DNA from 3 places in the Streptomyces sp. NPDC058579 genome. Region 3 is predicted to be linked to each of the others. Evidence: riboswitches for the same ligand, from Rfam matches in the RefSeq annotation. Region 3 holds a riboswitch; each other region holds the start of a gene.
What was found. Region 3 has a riboswitch for cobalamin ahead of ACFWRO_RS35580 (ribonucleoside-diphosphate reductase subunit alpha). Riboswitches for the same ligand answer to the same signal wherever they lie in the genome.
Positions count from the first base shown of each region.

Region 1: linked by a shared signal. The riboswitch ahead of ACFWRO_RS05000 (CoA-acylating methylmalonate-semialdehyde dehydrogenase) and the one ahead of ACFWRO_RS35580 (ribonucleoside-diphosphate reductase subunit alpha) in region 3 are both predicted to bind cobalamin.
Region 2: linked by a shared signal. The riboswitch ahead of metE (5-methyltetrahydropteroyltriglutamate--homocysteine S-methyltransferase) and the one ahead of ACFWRO_RS35580 (ribonucleoside-diphosphate reductase subunit alpha) in region 3 are both predicted to bind cobalamin.

Region 1 is NZ_JBHXPI010000002.1:472,800-476,065, forward strand. Features, by position in the region: gene ACFWRO_RS04995 (methylmalonyl-CoA mutase family protein) at 1-1,391, opposite strand, end outside; cobalamin riboswitch at 1,540-1,725, shown strand; gene ACFWRO_RS05000 (CoA-acylating methylmalonate-semialdehyde dehydrogenase) at 1,988-3,266, shown strand, end outside.
Region 2 is NZ_JBHXPI010000002.1:481,348-484,613, reverse strand. Features, by position in the region: gene aceB (malate synthase A) at 1-581, shown strand, start outside; gene ACFWRO_RS05030 (3-hydroxybutyryl-CoA dehydrogenase) at 623-1,513, shown strand; cobalamin riboswitch at 1,604-1,824, shown strand; gene metE (5-methyltetrahydropteroyltriglutamate--homocysteine S-methyltransferase) at 1,985-3,266, shown strand, end outside.
Region 3 is NZ_JBHXPI010000066.1:7,082-10,347, forward strand. Features, by position in the region: gene mctP (monocarboxylate uptake permease MctP) at 1-791, shown strand, start outside; gene ACFWRO_RS35575 (GNAT family N-acetyltransferase) at 879-1,382, shown strand; cobalamin riboswitch at 1,449-1,591, shown strand; gene ACFWRO_RS35580 (ribonucleoside-diphosphate reductase subunit alpha) at 1,717-3,266, shown strand, end outside.

The DNA.
Region 1 (3,266 bases), on a different contig from region 3:
CCGGACGGCGGCTCGGGCGCGGGCTCGCGGACGACGGGCTTCTCGGCGAGGTTCGGGAACTCGCTGACGCCGGTGACGGGTTCGCGGCGCTTGGCGAGCTTCGCGCTGCGGGCCGACCAGGTCTCGGCGAGCCGGTCCCCGATCAACCCGGAGCGCAGCGCGGCGGCCTGGCCGCCCGCGCTCTCGACGGTCTGGAAGAACTCCCAGCCCGCGTGGGCGAGTTCGTCCGTCAGGCGCTCCACGTACCAGGAGCCGCCCGCCGGGTCGATGACCCGTGCGAGGTGCGACTCCTCGACGAGGATGGTCGAGGTGTTGCGGGCGATGCGCCGCGCGAACGCGTCCGGCAGGCCGAGCGCGTGGTCGAACGGAAGGACGGTGACGGATTCGGCGCCGCCCACGCCCGCGGCCAGCGTGGCCACGGTGGTGCGGAGCATGTTCACCCAGGGGTCGCGGCGGGACATCATCACGGGAGAGGTCACCGCGTGCTGCCGCTGTGCGCCCGCACCGCTCGCCCCGCTGACCTCGGCCACCCGGGCCCAGAGCCTGCGCGCGGCACGCAACTTGGCGATCGTGAGGAACTGGTCGGCGGTGGCCGCGTAGCGGAACTCCAGCTGCCCGAGGGCCTGTTCGACGGAGAGTCCGGCTTCCGTGAGCTGCCGCAGGTACGCGACGCCGGTCGCGAGGGCGCACCCCAGCTCCTGCGCGGCCGAGCCGCCGGCCTCGTGGTACGGCAGCGCGTCCACGGTCAGCGCCCGCAGGCCCGGGTACTCCTCGGCGCAGCGCAGGGCGAGCCCGACGGCGGGGGAGGGGTCGTAGGGCCGGCCGGTGCGGGCCTCCAGGCCGAGGGGGTCGGCGCCCAGGTTGCCGCGCGCGGCCTCCGGGGCGACGCCCCGCTCCTCGTACAGTCCGAGCAGCTCGCGCGCGGCCTCCTCCACGTCCTGCCCCGCGTCGAGGACGACGGGCGCGAGGTCGAGGTAGACGCCGTCGAGGGTCCGGCCGAGGCTCCCCAGGGGGATGCCGCCCTCGCCGACGACCAGCCAGAGCGAGGTGACGCCGTTCTCCAGGTCGGCGAGGACCGTCCCGGTGTCGGCGGTGGTGTGCCGCTGGCGCACGTCCCAGCCGCCGACCGTGTTCCCCTCGGCGCGCCCGGATCGTACGAAGGGCGCGAAGCCGGGCAGGCCGGGCTCGGGGGCGGTGTCCTCGGCGGCATAGAGGGGACGGACGCGGAGCGCGTCCTCCAGGGCGGTGGACAGGGCGTCCTCGGCCGCCGGGCCCTCGACGTCCTTGCCCGACTTGCGCAGCACCCCGGCTACCAGGTGCTGCCACTGTTCACGGGACGCGTCGGGGAATTCGGCGGCGAGGGCGAGCCCGTCGTCGGGAAGGACTGTCATGCTCGGATGTTAGGACAGCTCGCTCAGATGACAGCAGTGCACACCGCTGTGACCTTGCCCTCTCCGAGCAGGTCTTGAAGCTCCGGGCGACTCCGCTCTACTAAGGGATGCCGCAGGTTCACCCGGCCGGGGGTGGATTTACTAGGACGTCCAACTATATAGTCGCGGCGAAGGCCCGCGGTGCAGGGAAGCCGGTGTGATTCCGGCGCGGTCCCGCCACTGTGACCGGGGAGTACGCCGTCGAGCAGCACGCCACTGACGAGTGATGTCGGGAAGGCGGACGGCGCGCGCTGATCCGGGAGTCAGGATACCGGCCGCGGGATGTTCCGTGTTGTCCACGAGGATGGAGCTGACACGCATGGCACCGGTGCGCCCGCACACTCCCCGCGGATCCGGCCGACGGGCACCCGCCCGTCGAGGACCCCGTCGAGTAGGACCCCACCACCACACGACCGTCAGGACCTGACGGCGCCTCGCCATTCGCGCTCTCGCGCCGTAGGCGACCACCACCCCGCGATGAATCACGCCCACCGGCGTTCGCGGTCGTGGCGGTCCTCCGGCGCGCCATCCGGATCACCTGACGAGAGCAGGCACTCATGGTCCGCGCACAAGACACCACCCCCGTCCGCGAGTTGACCCACTTCATCGGCGGCAGGCACACCCCGGGAACCTCGGGCGCCTACGGCGACGTGTACGACCCCAACACCGGCGAGGTCCAGGCCCGCGTGCCCCTCGCGAACCGGGCCGAGACCGAGGCGGCCATCGCCGACGCCGCCCGGGCGCAGCGTGACTGGGCCGCCTGGAACCCGCAGCGCCGCGCACGCGTCCTCCTGCGCTTCCTCCAGCTCGTCGAGCAGGAGAAGGACGACCTGGCCCGGCTGCTCTCCTCCGAGCACGGCAAGACCGTCGCCGACGCCCACGGAGACCTCCAACGCGGCCTGGAGGTCGTGGAGTTCGCCGCCGGCATCCCGCACCTGCTCAAGGGAGAGTTCACCGACAACGCCGGGACCGGCATCGACGTCCATTCGCTGCGCTCCCCGCTCGGCGTCGTCGCCGGCATCACCCCGTTCAACTTCCCCGCGATGATCCCGCTCTGGAAGGCCGCCCCCGCCCTGGCCTGCGGAAACGCCTTCATCCTCAAGCCCTCGGAGCGCGACCCCTCCGTACCGCTGCGGCTCGCCGAGCTCTTCCTGGAGGCGGGGCTGCCCGCGGGCGTCCTGAACGTCGTCAACGGCGGCAAGGACGCCGTCGACACCCTCCTCGACGATCCCCGCGTCGCCGCCCTCGGCTTCGTCGGTTCCACCCCCGTCGCCGCGCACGTCTACGCCACCGCCGCCGCCCACGGCAAGCGCGCCCAGTGCTTCGGCGGCGCCAAGAACCACATGATCGTGATGCCGGACGCCGACCTCGACCAGGCCGTGGACGCCCTCATCGGCGCCGGCTACGGCTCGGCCGGCGAGCGGTGCATGGCCGTCTCGGTGGCCGTCCCCGTCGGCGAGGACACCGCCGACGCCCTCGTCGCCCGGCTGAAGGAGCGCATCGGCGAGCTGAGGATCGGCCGCAGCGACGACGCGGACGCCGACTTCGGTCCGATGGTCGGCCCGGACGCCGTCGACCGGGTCCGTAAGTACATCGGCATCGGGGTCGAGGAGGGCGCCGAACTCGTCGTCGACGGACGCGACTTCGTCCTCCCCGGGCACGAGGGCGGCTTCTTCGCCGGGGCCTCCCTCTTCGACCGGGTCACCCCTGACATGCGCGTGTACCAGGAGGAGATCTTCGGCCCCGTGCTCTGCGTGGTCCGCGCCGCCGACTACGAGGAGGCCCTGCGGCTGCCCAGCGAGCACCTCTACGGCAACGGCGTGGCGATCTTCACGC
Region 2 (3,266 bases), on a different contig from region 3:
ACCCGGCCGCCCACGAGGCGGCGCTCGCCAAGGTGCGCCTCGACAAGGAGCGGGAGGCGGAGGACGGCTTCGACGGCTCCTGGGTCGCCCATCCCGGGCTCGTCCCGGTCTGCCGCGAGGTGTTCGACGGCGTGCTCGGCGACCTGCCGGACCAGCTCCACCGGACGCGGGACGACGTGGAGGTCACCCCGGCGGACCTGTTGTCGGTACGCCGGATCAGCGGACCGCCCACCCAGGAGGGCATCCGCACGAACATCGCCGTCGCACTCGGCTACTTCGCGGCCTGGCTGCGCGGTCAGGGCGCGGTCGCCCTGGACGGGCTCATGGAGGACGCGGCGACCGCCGAGATCGCCCGCGTCCAGATCTGGCAGTGGGTGCGGCACCGGCTGATCGACCGGGAGACCGTCGTACGCCTGCTCGACGAGGAGCTCGAGGCGCTCGGCGCCCGGTACCCGTGGGCCCCGCTGGAGGAGGTGCGGGCGATCTTCGAACGGAACGCCCTCAGCGGCGAACTGCCGCTCTTCTTCACCCCGGACGCCTACTCCCGCCACCTCGTGCGCCACGCGGAGCCCCGCTCATGAGCGCCGAGAGCGTGGGCGCCGGGACCACGGGTGCCGAGACCATGAGCGCCGAGACCACGGGCGCCGAGGAGATCACCCGCGTCGGGGTGGTCGGCGGCGGCCAGATGGGGGCGGGCATCGCGGAGGTCTGCGCGCGGGCCGGACGGCACACGATCGTCTGCGAGACGGACGCCGTGGCCGCCCGGGCCGCGCGGGAGCGGGTGACCGCCTCCCTCGACCGCGCCGTACGACGGGGCAAGCTGGAGCCGGCCGCCGCGCAGAGCGCCCTCGACCGGCTCGTCTTCACCGGCGATCTCGAGGAGCTGGCCGACCGCCAGCTCGTGATCGAGGCCGTCGTCGAGAACGCGGAGGCCAAGACCGAGGTGTTCACCCGCCTCGACAAGATCGTCGAGGATCCGTCGGCGGTCCTGGCGACCAACACCTCCTCGCTCCCCGTGATGCGCCTCGGCATGGCGACGGGCCGCGCCGACCGGGTGGTGGGCCTGCACTTCTTCAACCCGGTGCCGGTGCTGCCGCTGGTGGAGGTCGTGACCTCGCTGCACACCGCTTCGGACACGGTCGCCCGCGTGGAGCGCTTCGCGACGGAGGCCCTCGGCAAGACGGTCGTGCGCTCGCAGGACCGGGCCGGGTTCGTCGTCAACGCGCTGCTCGTGCCGTACCTGCTCGCGGCGATCCGTATGGCCGAGTCCGGTTTCGCCACGGCCGCCGACATCGACGCCGGCATGGAGCTGGGCTGCGCCCACCCGATGGGCCCGCTGAAGCTGGCCGACCTCATCGGCCTCGACACCGTCTCCTCGATCGCGGAGTCGCTCTACGAGGAGTTCAAGGAGCCCCTCTACGCGCCGCCCCCGCTGCTCCAGCGGATGGTGGAGGCGGGGCTACTGGGCCGCAAGGCGGGCCGGGGGTTCCACCCGTACCCCGGCCGGGACTGACCCCCTGAGCTGCGGGGCGGACCCGCGGGCGTGTCTCACCTCACCATCCGTATGGTGGACATCTCCCGGCACGGCGCCGGCCGGCCCCTTAGGGTGGCCGGTGCAGCTGGTTCGCCCCGTCAGCCGGACGGGATGCGTCGTAAGAGGGAACCCGGTGGGAATCCGGGACTGCCCCGCAGCGGTGAGCGGGAACGACCGCCGTCATACGCACTGGACCCGTAGGGGTCTGGGAAGCGACGGCCAGTAGGTGTCCTCCCCCGTGGAGGATGTGCCCGCGAGTCCGAAGACCTGCCATCTGCCCGTGCACGGACCATTCGTGCGCGGACATTCCGGTGACCTCGAGGGCGGGTCGGCGACCACACCAGACGGAGACCGGCGCGTACCGCGCGAGTCGGCCGTCCGGTCGGTCACCCTTCGCGTTCTCGTCCCGTCGCCGGGATCTCAGGGATTCATCTCGCGAAGGAGATCTCCGTGACCACCAAGCCCGCAGCCGCGGCAGCACGGGCCACCGTGTACGGCTACCCCCGTCAGGGGCAGCACCGGGAACTGAAGAAGGCGATCGAGGGGTACTGGAAGGGCCGCGTCACCGCCGACGCCCTCCGGACCACCGCCGCCGAACTGCGCCGCGCCCACTGGAGCCGGCTCGCCGAGGCGGGCGTCCACGAGGTGCCGACCGGCGACTTCTCCCTCTACGACCACGTCCTGGACACCACCGTCATGGTCGGCGCGATCCCCGCGCGGCACCGGGAAGCCGTCTCCGCCGACGCTCTCGACGGCTACTTCGCCATGGCGCGCGGTACGCAGGACGTCGCGCCGCTGGAGATGACCAAGTGGTTCGACACCAACTACCACTATCTGGTCCCCGAGTTGGGTCCGGACACGGTCTTCACGGCCGACTCCGCCAAGCAGGTCGCCGAGCTGACGGAGGCCCTCTCCCTCGGCCTGACGGCCCGTCCGGTCATCGTCGGACCCGTGACCTATCTGCTCCTCGCCAAGCCCGCGCCCGGGGTGGCCGCGGACTTCGACCCGCTGACGCTCCTCGACCGGCTGCTGCCGGTGTACGCCGAGGTCCTCGCCGACCTGCGGGCCGCGGGCGCCGAGTGGGTGCAGGTCGACGAGCCCGCCCTGGTCCAGGACCGCACCCCGGCCGAGCTGAACGCCGCCACCCGCGTCTACCGCGAGCTCGGTGGCCGCACGGACCGGCCGAAGCTGCTGGTCGCCTCGTACTTCGACCGGCTCGGCGAGGCCCTGCCCGTGCTCGCCAAGGCGCCGGTCGAGGGGCTCGCGCTGGACTTCACCGGCTCTGCCGCCGCCAATCTGGAGGCCCTCGCGGGCGTGGGCGGGCTGCCGGGCAAGCGCCTGGTCGCCGGCGTGGTCGACGGCCGCAACATCTGGGTCAACGATCTGGCGAAGTCCCTCACGACCCTCGGCACCCTGCTCGGTCTCGCCGACCGGGTCGACGTCGCGGCCTCCTGCTCCCTGCTGCACGTCCCCCTCGACGCCGCCGCCGAGCGGGACATCGACCCGCAGATCCTGCGCTGGCTCGCCTTCGCACGCCAGAAGACCGCCGAGGTCGTCACGCTGGCCAAGGGCCTGTCCCACGGCACCTCCGCGATCGCCGCCGAACTGGCCGCCAACCGGGCCGACCTGACCTCCCGCGCGGAGTCCCCGCTCACCCGCGACCCGGCCGTGCGCGCCCGTACCGGCGCGGTCTCCGACGCCGACACCCGACGCTCCCAGCCGTACGCCGAGC
Region 3 (3,266 bases):
CGCTCTCCTCGCGCAGCCGTGACGTGATCCGCCGCAACACCACGATCCTTCCGCTGTACTCGCTGATGCTGGGCCTGCTCGCGCTGCTCGGCTTCATGGCGATCGCCGCCGGGGTCAAGGTCTCCAACGGCCAGCTGGCGATCCCGCAGCTGTTCGAGAACATGTTCCCGGACTGGTTCGCGGGTGTGGCCTTCGCCGCCATCGGCATCGGCGCGCTCGTACCGGCCGCGATCATGTCGATCGCCGCCGCCAACCTCTTCACCCGCAACATCTACAAGGACTTCCTGAAGCCGGACGCCACGCCGGCGCAGGAGACCAAGGTGTCCAAGCTGGTGTCGCTGCTGGTCAAGGTCGGCGCGCTGGCCTTCGTCCTCACCATGGACAAGACGGTCGCGATCAACTTCCAGCTGCTCGGCGGCATCTGGATCCTGCAGACCCTCCCGGCCCTGGTCGGCGGTCTCTTCACCCGCTGGTTCCACCGCTGGGCGCTGCTCGCCGGCTGGGCCGTCGGCATGGTCTACGGCACGGCCGCGGCGTACGGCGTGGCCAGCCCGACCCAGAAGCACTTCGGCGGCTCGTCCGCCGAGATCCCGGGGATCGGCGAGATCGGCTACATCGGCCTCACCGCCTTCGTGCTCAACGTCATCGTCACCGTCGTCCTCACCTTCGTCCTGAAGGCCGTCAAGGCGCCGGAGGGCGTGGACGAGACCTCGCCGTCGGACTACACGGCGGACGCGGGCGACAAGGGCGTCTCGACCGAGCTGCCGAAGGTCGGCGTGAGCTCGCACTGACGCCGTAACGGCACCACGTGAGGGCCCGGGGTTTCCGAGCGGAAATCCCCGGGCCCTTCGCCGTGCCCCTCGGGCAGACTGCGGGCCATGGACATCACGATCAGGGCGGTACGGCCCGAGGAGTACGAGACGCTCGGCGAGATCACCGCCCGCGCCTTCCTCGACGACGGACACCTCGACTTCGGCGAGGACGACGACTACCTGCACGTCCTGCGCGACGTGGCCCGGCGCGACGCCGAGGCCGAGGTCCTGGTCGCGGCGGACCGCTCGGGGCGGCTGCTCGGCGGGGTGACCTTCACCCCCGGAGACCGGCCGTGGGCCGACCTCGCCGGGGCGGGCGAGGCGGAGTTCCGGATGCTCGCGGTCGCGAAGGCGGCGCGCGGCCGAGGGGTCGGCGAGGCGCTCGTCCGGGCCTGTGTCGAGCGGGCGCGGACCCTGGAAGGGTGCGTACGGGTCCGGCTCTCCACGCAGCGCGGCATGTCCGGCGCGCACCGGATCTACGAGCGGATGGGTTTCGTCCGCACTCCGGAACGCGACTGGAAGCCGATCCCGGACATGGAGCCGCTGCTCACGTACGCCCTGGAGCTGTGACCCCCGGGTATTCCCTGATTCCCGAACGAATTCGGGGGCGACACAACATGTGGGGGGTGCCAAGAGCGGCGCCCCCCACATGTATGCTCGTGCTCGCTGTCGTCGCAGGGGAATCCGGTGCGAATCCGGAACTGTCCCGCAACGGTGTGCTTTTGACGGCTTCGTCCGTCCGGTCAGTCCGAAGACCTGCCGACAGCGCACCCGGTCCTTCCGTTCCGGGTGTCACAGACGTCTGGGCCTCGCGGAGTGGGCCGTGGCGCGGTTCTCCCCTGCCTTCGGGGAGCCGCCGCCCGCCTCCCGCGCCGGCCCCGAGCCGAGCGAGGGAGAGCCCCACGTGACCATCGCGCCCGCCGATCCGGCCGCAGCGATCGAGAGCGACGGCAACGAGAGCGACGGACCCGGGACCGTGCTCCTGCGGACCCTGACCGACCTCACCGCCGACCTCACGGACACCGACCCCGGCAAGGTCGCCGCCGCCGCTCTGCGGGGCCGCAACGCCGGCTCGGACGAGGCGGAGCTGCGCGAGCTGGCCACCGAGGCGGCCGCGGGTCTCATCGCCGAGGACCCGGCCTACTCCCGGCTCGCGGCCCGGCTGCTGACCATCACGATCGCGGACGAGGCGGCCTCCCAGGGCTCGGTCTGCTTCTCCGCCTCCGTCGCCGTCGGTCACCACGAGGGCCTGATCGCCGACCGCACCGCCGACTTCGTCAAGCTGCACGCCGACCGTCTCGACGCGCTCATCGACGGTAAGGCGGACGACCGCTTCGGCTACTTCGGTCTGCGCACCCTCTACTCCCGCTACCTGCTGCGCCACCCGATCACCCGCCAGGTGATCGAGACCCCGCAGCACTTCATGCTGCGCGTCGCCTGCGGCCTCGCCGAGGACGACTCCACCCGCGCGCTCGACGAGGTCGCCGCGCTCTACCGGCTGATGAGCCGGCTCGACTACCTGCCGTCCTCCCCCACGCTCTTCAACTCCGGCACCCGTCACCCGCAGATGTCGTCCTGCTACCTCCTCGACTCCCCGCTGGACGAGCTGGACTCCATCTACGACCGGTACCACCAGGTCGCGCGCCTCTCGAAGCACGCGGGCGGCATCGGCCTGTCGTACTCCCGCATCCGTGCCCGCGGTTCGCTGATCCGCGGCACCAACGGGCACTCCAACGGCATCGTGCCGTTCCTGAAGACCCTGGACGCCTCCGTGGCGGCCGTGAACCAGGGAGGCCGGCGCAAGGGCGCGGCCGCGGTCTACCTGGAGACCTGGCACGCGGACATCGAGGAGTTCCTTGAGCTGCGCGACAACACCGGTGAGGACGCCCGGCGTACGCACAACCTGAACCTCGCGCACTGGATCCCGGACGAGTTCATGCGCCGGGTCAACGCGGACGCCGAGTGGTCGCTGTTCTCCCCGGCGGACGTGCCCGAGCTGGTCGACCTGTGGGGCGAGGAGTTCGACGCCGCGTACCGCGCCGCCGAGGCGAAGGGGCTTGCCCGCAAGACCATGCCGGCCCGTGACCTGTACGGCCGGATGATGCGGACCCTGGCCCAGACCGGCAACGGCTGGATGACCTTCAAGGACGCCTCGAACCGTACGGCCAACCAGACCGCCGAGCCCGGCCACACGGTCCACTCCTCGAACCTCTGCACGGAGATCCTCGAGGTCACGGACGACGGGGAGACGGCCGTGTGCAACCTCGGCTCCGTCAACCTGGGTGCGTTCGTCGTCGGTTCGGACATCGACTGGGAGCGGCTCGACGAGACCGTCCGTACGGCCGTCACCTTCCTCGACCGGGTCGTGGACATCAACTTCTACCCGACCGAGCAGGCCGGCCGCTCCAACGCCCGCTGGCGCCCGGTGGGCCTGGGCGCGATGGGCCTCCAGGA